2 regions of the Streptomyces kaniharaensis genome follow, and region 2 is predicted to be linked to the other one. Evidence: riboswitches for the same ligand, from Rfam matches in the RefSeq annotation. Region 2 holds a riboswitch; the other holds the start of a gene.
What was found. Region 2 has a riboswitch for S-adenosylmethionine ahead of thrC (threonine synthase). Riboswitches for the same ligand answer to the same signal wherever they lie in the genome.

Region 1 (6,860 bases), 1.1 Mb from region 2:
CGGCGTCGGCCCGCTCGGCCTCCTCGCCGGCCTCGGCGACCAGCCGGCTCCAGCCCGCCGACCGCACCAGGTAGGCGGCGGCCGCGACGTCCATCGGATCGGCGGCGCCGGGGACGCTGCCCGACTCCAGCGCCTTCACCAGGTCCGGCTGCCCGAGCCGCAGCCGTTCCGCTATCCGCACCCGGAAGGCCGGCTCCGACTCCAGCGCCGCGGCCAGCGCGGTGGCCGCGTACTTGGCGCGCCGCACAGGGGTGAACTTCGCGTACTGACGGAGGCTCTGCGGCAGCTCGCCCGGAGGCATTCCGCCGAGCGCGTCCGCCGCCAGGCCGACCACGCGCCGGCGTACTCCCTCGGGCAGCGGCCGGTCGAGCTTCTCGACCGGGCGGCCCGCCGCCTCCTCGGCCCCGGAGCCGGCCTCGGCGGCCTCGACGGCCTCGGACGAGGTGGCCCCGACGACGGTCTCCGCCGCCTCAGCGGCCGGCGCCCGCCCGCCCGCAGCGGGCTGGCGCCCCTGCGGCCCGGTGGGCTCCCTCGCTGCGTCCACCACGTCCTCGGCTCCGATCCTGGTCCAACGCGCACGGCCCCGCGGCCGCCGCCGCTGTCGTCACGCTCCGTGCGTCCTGTCTGTATTGTCCCGTGCGGCGGACGCCCGCGCCGCGCGCCGTCCACCGCACCGGCGGGGCATCAGCCCTGTTCGGCCGCGGCCTCAGCGCCCTCTGCCTCAGCGCCCTCTGCCCCCGGGCGGGCGACCAGCTCGACCTGGTCCACCGCGTTGCACCAGCGGCAGCGCACCGACTCGATCGTCTCGTTCAGGACCTCGGTCTCCTCGACCTTGGACTCGCCGGCCAGGTCGAAGTGCAGGAACTCGGTCACCCGCGCGGTGCGGGTCACGTCGAAGCGGGTGAGGTTGCCGCACAGGGTGCAGCGCCAGCGCGTCTCGGCGGTCAGGGCGGGGACGGTCATCGGGGTCCTCTCGGGTGGTCCCTGGATGGGCTGGGCGCTCCCCCGGGGCCCCGGCGTCGGCGGCGGGAGGCGGGAATGCCCGGCCCAAGCCTATTGCCTGGGGCAACCATCACGGCCACCGGTTCGCGGGATCCGGAGCGGGAGTCGGGCTCTAGTCCACCTGCCGTACAACACGGTGTTACAAAGGGCGCCCGGAGGGATGCTTGACCGCATGGCGCTCGCGGCCCCCGGCCACACCGACATGCGGGACGGCGGCCCGGCCGTGCCCGCCCCGGCGGTCACCTACGCCCTCATCGCGGTCAACACCCTGGTCTTCCTGCTCGGCCCGGCCGCCGGGCTCAACCCGCTCTACGGCAGCGGGCAGGCCCGGGTCTGCGCCGAGCAGCGGTACGAGCAGCGCTTCGGCGCCGTCCCCGCCGAACTGCTCGCCGGACGCCCGCTCTCCGCCGAGCAGCTGGCCGAGGACCCGGTCCCCGGCTGCCCGGCCGCCGCCACCCCGGGCAAGCACCCGGCGCTCTCCGTCCTCAGCGCGCTCTTCCTGCACGCCGGCTGGCTGCACCTGGCGGGCAACCTGCTCTTCCTCTATGTCTTCGGCCCCACCGTCGAACGGCGGCTCGGCCGGGCCCGCTTCACCCTCTTCTACCTGGCCGTCGGCAGCCTGGCCACGTACGGCTTCGCCCTCGCCGAGGCGCACTCGCCGGACTCGACCCGGGTGCTGATCGGCGCCTCCGGTGCGATCTCCGGCGTGCTGGGCGCCTACCTGCGCTTCCATCCGCGCTCCCGGGTGACCACGCTCGTCCCGCTGCTGCTCTTCCTGCCGCTGCGCTTCCCGGCCTGGCTGGTGCTCGGCCTCTGGTTCGTCCTGCAGGGGTGGTCGGTGCACGCGGCCGGCCCCGGCGTCGCCTATCTGGTCCACGTGATCGGCTTCTCGGCCGGCTTCCTCTACGCCTGCACCGTGGTCGGCCGTCCCCCGCGACGACCCGGCTGACGCCCGATACCCTGTCGGCACCCCACGAAGGAGCCGGAACTGTGATCACCGCCATCGTCCTGATCAAGACCAGTGTCGACCGCATCCCGGAGATCGCCGAGGCCATCGCGGCCATCGAGGGCGTCAGCGAGGTGTACTCGGTGACCGGCGGCTACGACCTGGTGGCGATGGTCCGGGTGCGCAGGCACGACGACCTGGCCGACGTCATCCCGGGCCGGCTGAACAAGATCCCGGGCGTGGCCCACACCGAGACCCAGATCGCCTTCCGCACCTACTCCCAGCACGACCTGGAGGCCGCGTTCGCCCTCGGCCTCGACGAGTAGCGGCCCCTCAACGACGGGTGTCGGCGACGCAACGGCCGTCCTCGTTGCGGTAGTTCCACGCGGCGCCGTCCGTGACCAGCTCGCGGACGGCGGTCAGGAAGCGGTCGATGTGCTCGTCCGGCGTCCCGGCCCCGAAGCTCACCCGGATCGCGTTCAGGCTGCGCTCGCCCGGCAGCGACGGGTCGGGAGCGCCACACGTCGAGACCACGGCCGGCGCCTCGTCGTTCAGCAGGGTCCGCACCAGCGGGTGCGCGCAGAACAGGCCGTCCCGCACGCCGATGCCGTACTCGGCGGAGAGCGCGGCCGAGAAGTGCGAGCTGTTCCAGCCCTGGACGACGAAGGACAGCACGCCCACTCGCGCCGAGACCGGGCCGAACAGGCTCAGCACCCTGACCTGCGGAATCTCCGCCAGCCCCGCCTTCAGCCGGGCGATCAGCGCCTGCTCGCGGGCCTCCAGCGCGTCGAAGCCCGCCTCGGACAGCGCCCGGCAGGCTGAGGCGATGGCGTAGGCGCCGATCACGTTCGGCGAGCCGGCCTCGTGCCGTGCCGGGCCGGTGCGCCACTCGACGGCCACCGAGCCGTCGGTCTCCCGGGCCACCGTCCGGGTCGCGCCGCCGCCGGCCAGGTACGGCTCGGCCGCGTCCAGCCAGTCCGCCCGGCCGGCCAGCACCCCGGCGCCGAACGGCGCGTAGATCTTGTGGCCGGAGAAGGCGATCCAGTCGACGTCCAGCTCGGCCACCGAGACCCGGTGGTGCGGGACGAGCTGCGCGGCGTCCAGCACGACCCGGGCGCCGTGCCGGTGCGCGGTCGCGGTCAGGTCGGCGACCGGCCACAGCTCACCGGTGACGTTGGAGGCCCCGGTGACGCAGAGCAGCCTGGGGCCCTCGGGCGCCGCGGCGAGCGCGGCGTCCAGCGCGGCGACGGCCTCGGCGTGCGAGCGCGGCGCACGCAGGTAGGTGACGCTCAGCCCCGCGTGGGCCCACGGCAGCAGCGAGGCGTGGTGCTCGGTCTCGAAGGCGAACACCCGGGTGCCGGCCGGCACGGCGGCGGCGAGCAGGTTGAGCGAGTCGGTGGTGGCCCGGGTGAACACCACCTGGTCGCCCTCGCGGAGGTCGAGGAACTCCTCGACGGTCAGGCGGCTCTGCTCGAACAGGTCGGTGGACAGCTGGGAGAGGTACCCGGCGCCGCGGTGCACGCTGCCGTAGTAAGGGGCGTACGCGGCGACGTCGTCCCACACCCGCTGGAGCGCCGGGGAGCTGGCCGCGTAGTCGAGCGCCGCGTAGCCGACCTTCCCACCGCCGGCCAGCGGGACCTGGACGTCGTGGCCGAGGACGGCGAGCGGGGCACAGGTCTCGGTGGCGAGAGAAGACATGAGGATGCACTCCATCTGAGGTCGAGGGACCCCGGGAGTGCTGGTCACCGGGCGTCCGCGCTTGCCGCACGGACGGACTGCCGCGCGACCCGGTCCTCACCCAGGGCACCCCGCCACGGACGGAGGGTTGCCGGACAGCAAGCTGGGGCTTGACGCTGTCACTCATGACCTGGCGAAGACTCTAGGTTCGCGTCCGGCGAGCGGTCAAACGGACATCCACCATTCGGACACGGCGAAGGGCCCGCGGGAGCGACTTGGGTTCTAGGAGTCGTTGCAACACCCCAGTTCAGGGGATGCATTGGACTTCGAGATCCGCAAGGACCGGACGGCCCAGGGGCCTGTGAAGCTGCGCCGGGAACGGGAGGCATACTCCCGGCTCATGCAGCAGGGCTACACGAACACCGAGGCGTGCCGGATCGTCGGCATCGCCCGCCGGACCGGCCAGAAGTGGCGTCACGGCCGCGGAGCCGAGCAGCGGCAGAAGGCGGCACCACCGATTCGCATGGTGGTGCCGCCTTCCGGTGTCTCCCGGTATCTGAGCGAGGACGAGCGGATCCACATCGCCGACCGGCTGCGGGAGAAGGCCACCGTGCGGGCCATCGCCGCGGAGCTGGGCCGCAGTCCGTCCACCATCAGCCGGGAGATCCGCCGCAACCGCACCGAGGGCACTCGCGGGCAGTGGCACTACCGTCCGCACGCCGCCCAGGCCAGGGCGGACGCTCGCCGGCCCCGCCCCAAGGCCCGCAAGATCACCGAGAACCCCGAGCTGCACGCCGCCGTCCAGGCGATGCTGGACGAGCAGTGGAGCCCGGAGCAGATCTGCCACGCTCTACGTCGACAGTTCCCCGACCGGCCGGAGATGCACGTGGTCCACGAGACCGTCTACCAGGCGCTCTACGTCCAGGGCCGCGGCGAGCTGCGGCGCGAGCTCGCCGGTGCCCTGCGCTCAGGCCGGGCCCGCCGCAGGCCCCAGCGGCAGGCCAACTGCCGGCGTTCCCGCTTCACCGACCCGATGGTCATGATCAGCGAGCGCCCCGCCGAGGCCGAGGACCGGGCCGTCCCCGGCCACTGGGAGGGCGATCTGATCCTCGGCAAGGAGCACAAGTCCGCGATCGGCACCCTGGTCGAGCGTTCGACCCGCTACGTGATGCTGCTGCACCTGCCCGGCGACCACACCGCCGAGACCGTCCGCGACGCCCTAGTGGCCACCGCCCGGACACTCCCGGTCCAGCTGAAGCGGTCCCTGACCTGGGACCAGGGCAGCGAGATGGCCAGGCACGCGGAGTTCAGCCTGGCCACCGACATCCCGGTCTACTTCTGCGACCCGGCCAGTCCCTGGCAGCGCGGCTCCAACGAGAACACGAACGGCCTGCTGCGGCAGTACTTCCCCAAGGGCACCGACCTGTCGGTCCACACGCCCGAGCACCTGGCCGCCGTCGCCGACCAGCTCAACCGCCGCCCACGCAAAACGCTCGGCTGGGAAACCCCAGCCGAGCGTCTGGCTAAACTCCTCGCGGCCTAGACAACCGACCACGTGTTGCAACGACCACTAGAAACCGCCCGACTCCCGCGGGCCCCCAACTGCCGTGTCACATCCGGCTGGTGGCCTCCGACCAGCGCCGCAGCAGCTCCTGCGCCGTACCCGAGTCGACGGCCGCCGCGGCCCGCTCCATGCCGGCCGCCAGCTGCTCGGCGAGCGGCGCCCCGGTCAGGTCGAGCGCGACCAGCGCCGCCGCCGTGTTCAGCAGGACGGCGTCCCGCACCGGCCCGCGCTCCCCGGCCAGCACCCGACGGGCCACCTCGGCGTTGTACGAGGCGTCCGCCCCGCGCAGTGCCTCGATGCCGACGAGCTCGATGCCCACGTCCCGCGGATCGAAGGCGGTCTCGGTGACCGTCCCGTCCCGCACGATCCACACCCGCGAGGTGGTGGTGACGGTCAGCTCGTCCAGGCCGTCGTCGCCGCGGAACACCAGTGCGCTGGAGCCGCGCCGGGCGAGCACCCCGGCGATCAGCCCGGCGAGCCGGGTGTCGAAGCAGCCGACCGCGTGCGCCGTCACCTTGGCCGGGTTGGTCAGCGGGCCGAGGATGTTGAACGCGGTCGGCACCCCGAGGTCACGCCGGGCGGTGGCGGCGTGCCGCATCGACGGGTGGAACCGGGCCGCGAAGCAGAAGGTGAGCCCGACCTCCTCGGCCACCTCGGCCACCCGCCGGGCCGACAGATCCAGGCTGATGCCGAGCTTCTCCAGCACGTCCGAGGACCCGCTGGCCGAGGAGGACGCCCGGTTCCCGTGCTTGACCACCTTGGCGCCGGCCGCCGCCGCGACGATCGCCGACATGGTGGAGATGTTGACGGTCTTGGCGCGGTCGCCGCCGGTGCCGACGATGTCCACCGCAGGCCCGGGGATGTCCAGCGGCTCGGCGTGCGCGTACATCGCGTCGACCAGACCGGTGATCTCGTCGACGGTCTCGCCCTTGGCCCGAAGCGCGACCATGAAGCCGGCGACCTGGACGGGGGACGCCTCGCCGCTCATGATCCGGTCCATCGCCCACGCGGTGGCCGAGCGGTCGAGGTCCTCCCCCTTCAACAGCGCCGCCAGGAGGTCCGGCCAGGTGCGGACCACCTGCGCGGGGTCGGTACCGCCGTTCGCAGGGTTCGCGTTCACCATGGCTGACTCCAGCTGTTGTCGGTTCCCCACAGCGGGGACTCCCGTACGGATGGAGTCAGCCTATCCAGCGGCGGGGCGCCTCCGGGGCTGCCTTCTCTAGTAGTGAGACGGCAGTGCTCAGCGGGTGGCGGGCGCCCGCTTGGCCAGGCGCGCCCGCAGCAGCGTGGCCACCGCGCCGGCCAGCGCCACCGGGTCCACCGGGTGGGAGATCGCCGCGTCGGCCCGGCTCCAGGCGGCCAGCCAGGAGTCCTGCGGCCGGCCGATCAGCACCAGCACCGGCGGGCAGCCGTAGATCTCGTCCTTGAGCTGGCGCCCGAGCCCGAGCCCGCCGGCCGGCACCGCCTCGCCGTCCAGGATGCAGAGGTCCACGCCGCCCTTCTCCAGGGCCTTCAGCACCGCGGGGGTGGTCGCGCACTCCAGGTAGGACAGCTCCGGCAGGTCCTCGGCGGGCCGGCGGCCGAGCGCCGTCAGCACCTGCTCGCGGGTGTTGCGGTCGTCGCTGTAGACGAGGACGGTGAGCGTCTCGTCGGTCGTGTACGCCATGGGCC
Region 2 (6,860 bases):
GAGGCGGTAGGCGGCGAGGGAGCGCGGGAAGTCGTCGTCGACGTGCAGGATCAGGGGCCGCCAGGTGGGCGTGGCGAACTCGGCGTTGATGTCGTGCGCGAGCCGTTCCACCTCGGCGGTGTAGTCGCGGTACTCGGCGAGGTCGGTACGGGACGGGTAGGCGAAGGCGATGTGCACCACCCGGTCGTGCCACTCGGGGCGGGTGCGCAGCAGGTGCCGGTAGGCCTGGAGGCCGCGGACGATGTTCTTGCTCAGCTCGGTGCGGTCTACCCGGACGATGGTGCGCCGGTCGCCGACGGCCGCGCGGAGGGCGGCGAGGCGTTCGTCGACGTCGGGGCGGTGGGCGCGCTCGCGCAGGAAGTCGCCGTCGGCGCCGAGGGCGTGGACGCCCAGGTGGGTGGTGCGGCCGGCGTACCTGACGGTCAGGGCCGAGTGGTCGACGGTGGCGCCCAGGAGGTCCGTGCAGCAGGCCGCGAACGCCCTGGCCCAGCGTTCGGTGAGGAAGCCGGCCCGGTCGGCGCCCAGGATGCCGGTGAGGACGGCCTCGGCGACGTCGTCGGGCAGCAGCCGGAAGTACTCGGGCGGGGCCCAGGGGGTGTGCGAGAAGTAGCCGATCCGCAGGTCGGGGCGGGCGGCCCGGAGCAGGGCCGGGGTCAGCGAGAGGTGGTAGTCCTGGACCAGGACGGCGGCCCCGGGGGCGGCCTCGGCGGCGAGGGCGTCGGCGAAGGCGGCGTTGTAGGCGCGGTAGGCGCTCCACTCGGCGCGGAACCCGGCGTCGAAGACGGGGGCGGTGGGCGTCGCGTAGAGCAGGTGGTGGACGAACCAGAGGGTCGAGTTGGCGACGCCGTTGTAGGCGCGGGCGAAGGTCTCCGGGTCTATGTCCAGCATCCGGACGGCCTGTCCGCCGACGTCGTGGCCGGCCAGGTCGAGGCGGCCGTAGGGGGCCTGCGTGGCGGCCCGGCGGTCGGCGTCGCCGAGGGCGGCGCAGACCCAGACGGCGTTCGGGTCGTCGATCGCGGAGAGGCCGGAGACCAGGCCGCCGCCGCCACGGCGGAGGGTCAGCGTGCCGTCGTCCGAGGTGCTGAACGACACCGGTCCCCGGTTGGAGGCCACCAGGACGGGGGCGGTGCCGGTCTGATTCGAACGTTCGGTCGTGAGATCGCCCATATTTGGGATGTTGCCGGGCCTCCGGCGTGGCAAACGTTTCAGTGTCGGGTCGCATACTCCGGGATGGTGTGGATCGGGGGGCGTTCCACGGCGGTCACCGGGTGGGTGTGGGCGGTGAACACGGGGGTCCCTCCCGCCGAAGGCCGGGGCAGGGTCTCCGGGGCGCGGGTGAACTGGGTGAGCAGGGGGCGGACGAGGTCGGCGGAGGCCTTGAGCCGGTGGGTGCGGTCGAGGCGTTCGAGGGCGGTGCGGTAGATGGTGGCGGCCATCCGGCCGAGGGCCTGGCTGTCCTGGTGGTGGTGGTGCCGGACGCCGACGTCCACCTGGGCCAGGGCGTCCAGCCCGGTCGCCTCCAACGCGTCGACCAGCAGGCCGAGTTCGACGCCGTAGCCGGTCGGGAAGGGCAGCCGTTCGAGGAGCGAGCGGCGGGCCGCGTACTCGCCGCCGAGGGGCTGGACGAAACCGGCGAGTTCCGGCCAGTGCAGGTTGAGCAGCGGGCGGGCGACCAGCTCGGTGACCCGGCCGCCGCCGGCCGGGACGACCGCGCCGTTCGTTTCGAGGGGGCGGTCGTACATGGCCTTCACCAGCTGGATGTCCGGTTCCGTGAGTAGCGGGCCGACGATGCCGGAGACGAAGACGGGGTCGAACTCGCGCAGGTCGGCATCGACGAAGCAGACGATGTCGCCGTGGGTGACCAGCAGCGACCGCCAGAGGACCTCGCCCTTGCCGGGCACGGCGGGCAGCCGGGGCAGGATGGCGTCGCGGTGCTCCACCCGGGCGCCGGCCTCGGCGGCGACGGCGGCGGTGGCGTCGGACGAGCCGGAGTCGACCACGACGAGTTCGTCGACCAGCGGGAGCCGCTCCATCAGCTCGCGGCGGACGGTCCGGACGATGTCGCCGACGGTGGCCTCCTCGTCGAGGGCGGGCAGGACCACGCTGACGGTGTGGCCGGTGCGGCGCTTGGCCTCCAGCAGGGTGTGCACCGGCCGGTCCGCGGCGCTCCACGAGCGGCGGCTCAGCCAGGACGCCGCCTGCGGGAGGAGTGCGGGGATCGGTTCGGCGGGCACGGGACTCTCCTCGGCGGGGTGGGTGGGACGCGCCATCTCGCGTGGCGGACGGTCCCTTTCGGGGTTGGCGCCTTCGGATACAGTCTTCGTACAGCGGCCGGACCTTCGCACGCCGGGGTCGCCGCTGAGCAGCACCACAACTTCACAAGCTCATCCAGAGGGACTGAGGGAACGGCCCGTTGACGTCCCGGCAACCTTCTCGCGCGGCTGTCTTCAGGCCCCGGCGGGACAGGTGCCAATTCCGGCCCGTGGCGCGACCGCGCCATGGGGAAGATGAGGAGAGAGGCCTCCGCCACATGGCTATCACTGCGACATCCCCATCTGGCGTCGTACCCGCACCCGTCGACCTCGGCCCCGCCGCGGCGCTGTCCTGTCGGGAGTGCGGCGCCCGCTTCCCGCTCGGTCCGAGCTTCGCCTGTCCGGAGTGCTTCGGCCCGCTGGAGATCGCGTACGACTTCGGCAGCGAGGGCGCCGAGGAACTGCGCAAGCGGATCGAGTCCGGTCCGGCCTCGATCTGGCGCTACGCACCGCTGCTGCCCGTTCCGGCCGACGTCGCCTCCAAGCCGAACCTGAATCCCGGCTGGACTCCGCTGGTCACGGCGGACAACCTCGGCCGCGAACTCGGCTTCACCGCCCGGCTGCACGTCAAGGACGACTCGGGCAACCCGACGCACTCGTTCAAGGACCGCGTGGTGGCCTGCGCCATCGAGGCGGCGCGGGCGTTCGGCTACACGACGCTGTCCTGCTCGTCGACCGGCAACCTGGCCGGTGCGGTGGGCGCGGCGGCGGCGCGGGCCGGGTTCCGCTCGTGCGTCTTCATCCCGCACGACCTGGAGCAGGGCAAGGTCGTGATGGCCGGTGTCTACGGCGGCGAGCTGGTCGGCATCGAGGGCAACTACGACGACGTGAACCGCTTCTGCTCCGAGCTGATCGGCGACCCGGCCGGCGAGGGCTGGGGCTTCGTCAACGTCAACCTGCGCCCGTACTACGGCGAGGGCTCCAAGACGCTGGCGTACGAGATCTGCGAGCAGCTCGGCTGGCGGCTGCCGGAGCAGATCGTCATCCCGATCGCCTCGGGCTCGCAGCTGACGAAGATCGACAAGGGCCTGCAGGAGCTGATCGGGCTCGGGCTGGTCGAGGACCGGCCGTACCGGATCTTCGGTGCCCAGGCCGAGGGCTGCTCCCCGGTGTCGGCCGCGTTCAAGGCCGGCCGGGACGTGATCAAGCCGGTCAAGCCGGACACCATCGCCAAGTCGCTGGCGATCGGCAACCCGGCGGACGGCCCGTACGTGCTGGACATCGCGCGGCGCACCGGCGGCGCGGTCGAGGACGTCACCGACGCCGAGGTGGTGGCCGCGATCGGGCTGCTGGCCCGCACTGAGGGCATCTTCGCCGAGACCGCGGGCGGGGTGACCATCGGCGTGCTGAAGAAGCTGGTCGAGACCGGACAACTGGATCCGGCCAAGGAGACCGTCGCGATCAACACCGGCGACGGCCTGAAGACCCTGGACGCCGTCTCCGACGCCGGCATGACCGCCGTCATCCGCCCGACGCTGGAGTCCTTCCGCGACGCCGGCCTCGTGTCCGCCTGACCCCCCCACCCCCGCCGAGGAGAGCCACCGCCATGAGTGCCAACGTCCGCATCCCCACCATCCTCCGCACCTACACCGGCGGCGCCGCCGAGGTGGCCGCCGAGGGCGCCACCCTGGGCGACGTCATCGCCGACCTGGACCGCAACCACGCCGGCATCGCCGCCCGCATCCTGGACGACACCGGCCGGCTGCGCCGCTTCGTCAACGTGTACGTGAACGACGACGACGTGCGCTTCGCGGAGGGTCTGGCGACGGAGATCAAGGACGGCGCCAGCGTCTCGATCATTCCGGCGGTGGCCGGCGGCTGCTGAGCCGCACGCCGTCCATTCGGCCGTCCACGCATGCGGAATTCCGCATTCCGTACGCGTGGGCGGCTGCTCGTATTTCGGCGGGAATATTTCTCGGTCGAGTGGGAGTAGAGTGTCGCTCGGCCGGGAACAGGGGTCCCCCTCCCTCCCGCGGCGAACCGCCGGATCGCCTTCCGGCGCTTGGGCCAGGCCCGGTCCGGCGCCGGGAATCCTGTCAGGCGGATGTCAGAATTTCCGGGGGGATTTGGGTAATTCGTCCGCTATGCCCGGCGTGAAATGCCGAGATTCTTCCGATTCGACCCGTCCTGTCTCTTGACGTGGCCCCGGAATTCCGTGCGGCTGACCCTGTTGCAGAGGGCGTCGATCCGGATACATTCAGCCGCGGTCGACGCAGTCACCCGCTCACCGGACCCCGTCCGGTGGCCCGGCGGAGGACTGCGGCGTGCATGGCTGCGCTCAGGGGGGGTTCCCCGAGCCGGCCTTCAAACCAACCCGCTCCCGCGACCTGCGGGCGCGTGAAGGGCCAGCACAGCACTAGGGGAGTTCGGAATGGCTCAGGGCACCGTCAAGTGGTTCAACGCGGAGAAGGGCTACGGCTTCATCGCGGTCGACGGTGGTGCGGACGTCTTCGTCCACTACAGCGCGATCCAGATGGACGGCTACCGCACCCTCGAGGAGGGCCAGCGGGTCGAGTTCGAGATCTCCCAGGGACAGAAGGGCCCGCAGGCGGACATGGTCCGCGCGGTCTGACCCCCTTCGGCTTCCAGGAGCTCGGCGCGGCCCACGGCTGGTGACCACTCGCTTCTCGACGGGCCCGTACGACATGCGTCGTACGGGCTCGTCGGCGTTCACGAGGGGTGCGCGAGGGGGTCGCGCGGGGCTCGGAGTGCGGCTCGCGGGTTGGCGATTGGGCTTGCACTCGACCACCCGGAGTGCTAATCATTGGCGTTAGCACTCACAGCTTGAGAGTGATAAAGCGGACCGGGTCGGTGAGGCCCCAGGGAGCGGTAGGGGAATGGACCCCCGCACACCAGGGCCGTCCGTCGCGGGCACCCCTTGGTCCGAGCAGTCGACCGTGTCCCGGAGGACCACTTCTGATGGCCAAGATCATCGCCTTTGATGAGGAAGCTCGCCGCGGCCTTGAGCGTGGCATGAACCAGCTCGCCGACGCAGTGAAGGTCACGCTCGGCCCCAAGGGCCGCAACGTCGTGCTGGAGAAGAAGTGGGGCGCCCCCACGATCACCAACGACGGCGTCTCCATCGCCAAGGAGATCGAGCTCGAGGACCCGTACGAGAAGATCGGTGCGGAGCTCGTCAAGGAGGTCGCCAAGAAGACGGACGACGTCGCCGGTGACGGCACCACCACCGCCACCGTCCTCGCCCAGGCCCTGGTTCGCGAGGGTCTGCGCAACGTCGCCGCCGGCGCCAACCCGATGGCCCTGAAGCGCGGTATCGAGAAGGCCGTCGCCGCCGTCTCGGACCAGCTGCTGGCCCAGGCCACCGACGTGGAGACCAAGGAGCAGATCGCCTCCACCGCCTCCATCTCGGCCGCCGACACCCAGATCGGCGAGCTGATCGCCGAGGCCATGGACAAGGTCGGCAAGGAAGGCGTCATCACCGTCGAGGAGAGCAACACCTTCGGCCTGGAGCTCGAGCTCACCGAGGGCATGCGCTTCGACAAGGGTTACATCTCCGCCTACTTCGCGACCGACCTGGAGCGTATGGAGGCGACCTTCGAGGACCCGTACATCCTCATCGCCAACTCCAAGATCGGCTCGATCAAGGACCTGCTCCCGCTGCTGGAGAAGGTCATGCAGAGCGGCAAGCCGCTCGTCATCATCGCCGAGGACGTCGAGGGCGAGGCCCTGTCGACCCTGATCGTCAACAAGATCAAGGGCGTCTTCAAGTCCGTCGCCGTCAAGGCCCCGGGCTTCGGCGACCGCCGCAAGGCCATGCTCCAGGACATCGCCGTCCTCACCGGCGGCACCGTGGTGTCCGAGGAGGTCGGCCTGAAGCTGGAGAACGCCGGTCTGGACCTGCTGGGCGGCGCCCGCAAGGTGGTCATCACCAAGGACGAGACCACCATCATCGACGGTGCCGGTGACGGCGAGCTGGTCGCCGGCCGCGTGAACCAGATCCGCGCCGAGATCGAGATCAGCGACTCGGACTACGACCGCGAGAAGCTCCAGGAGCGCCTCGCCAAGCTGGCCGGCGGCGTGGCCGTCATCAAGGCCGGCGCGGCCACCGAGGTGGAGCTCAAGGAGCGCAAGCACCGCATCGAGGACGCCGTCCGCAACGCCAAGGCCGCCGTCGAGGAGGGCATCGTCGCCGGTGGTGGCGTGGCCCTGCTGCAGGCCGCCGTCGCCTTCGACAAGCTGGAGCTGGAGGGCGACGAGGCCACCGGTGCCAACATCGTCAAGGTCGCGCTGGAGGCCCCGATCAAGCAGATCGCGACCAACGCCGGCCTGGAAGGTGGCGTCGTGGTGGAGAAGGTGCGCAACCTCCCCGCCGGTCACGGCCTGAACGCCGCCACCAACGAGTACGTCGACCTGATCGCCGAGGGCATCATCGACCCGGCCAAGGTCACCCGCTCCGCGCTGCAGAACGCCGCCTCCATCGCGGCGCTGTTCCTCACCACCGAGGCCGTCATCGCCGACAAGCCGGAGAAGGCCGCCGCGCCGGCCGGCGGCATGCCGGGCGGTGACATGGACTTCTGATCCTGATCT

Region 1: linked by a shared signal. The riboswitch ahead of F7Q99_RS06240 (aminotransferase class V-fold PLP-dependent enzyme) and the one ahead of thrC (threonine synthase) in region 2 are both predicted to bind S-adenosylmethionine.

Annotation. Positions count from the first base shown of each region.
Region 1 covers NZ_WBOF01000001.1:1,363,502-1,370,361, forward strand. The annotation lists gene F7Q99_RS06220 (NYN domain-containing protein) at 1-358, opposite strand, end outside; gene F7Q99_RS06225 (hypothetical protein) at 685-963, opposite strand; gene F7Q99_RS06230 (rhomboid family intramembrane serine protease) at 1,175-1,951, shown strand; gene F7Q99_RS06235 (Lrp/AsnC ligand binding domain-containing protein) at 1,993-2,274, shown strand; gene F7Q99_RS06240 (aminotransferase class V-fold PLP-dependent enzyme) at 2,282-3,646, opposite strand; SAM riboswitch class IV at 3,699-3,816, opposite strand; gene F7Q99_RS06245 (IS30 family transposase) at 3,945-5,168, shown strand; gene trpD (anthranilate phosphoribosyltransferase) at 5,236-6,312, opposite strand; gene F7Q99_RS06255 (response regulator) at 6,430-6,855, opposite strand.
Region 2 covers NZ_WBOF01000001.1:2,470,531-2,477,390, reverse strand. The annotation lists gene F7Q99_RS11260 (alpha,alpha-trehalose-phosphate synthase (UDP-forming)) at 1-1,167, opposite strand, end outside; gene F7Q99_RS11255 (glucosyl-3-phosphoglycerate synthase) at 1,206-2,234, opposite strand; SAM riboswitch class I at 2,382-2,514, shown strand; gene thrC (threonine synthase) at 2,531-3,826, shown strand; gene F7Q99_RS11245 (MoaD/ThiS family protein) at 3,859-4,137, shown strand; gene F7Q99_RS11240 (cold-shock protein) at 4,684-4,884, shown strand; gene groL (chaperonin GroEL) at 5,232-6,851, shown strand.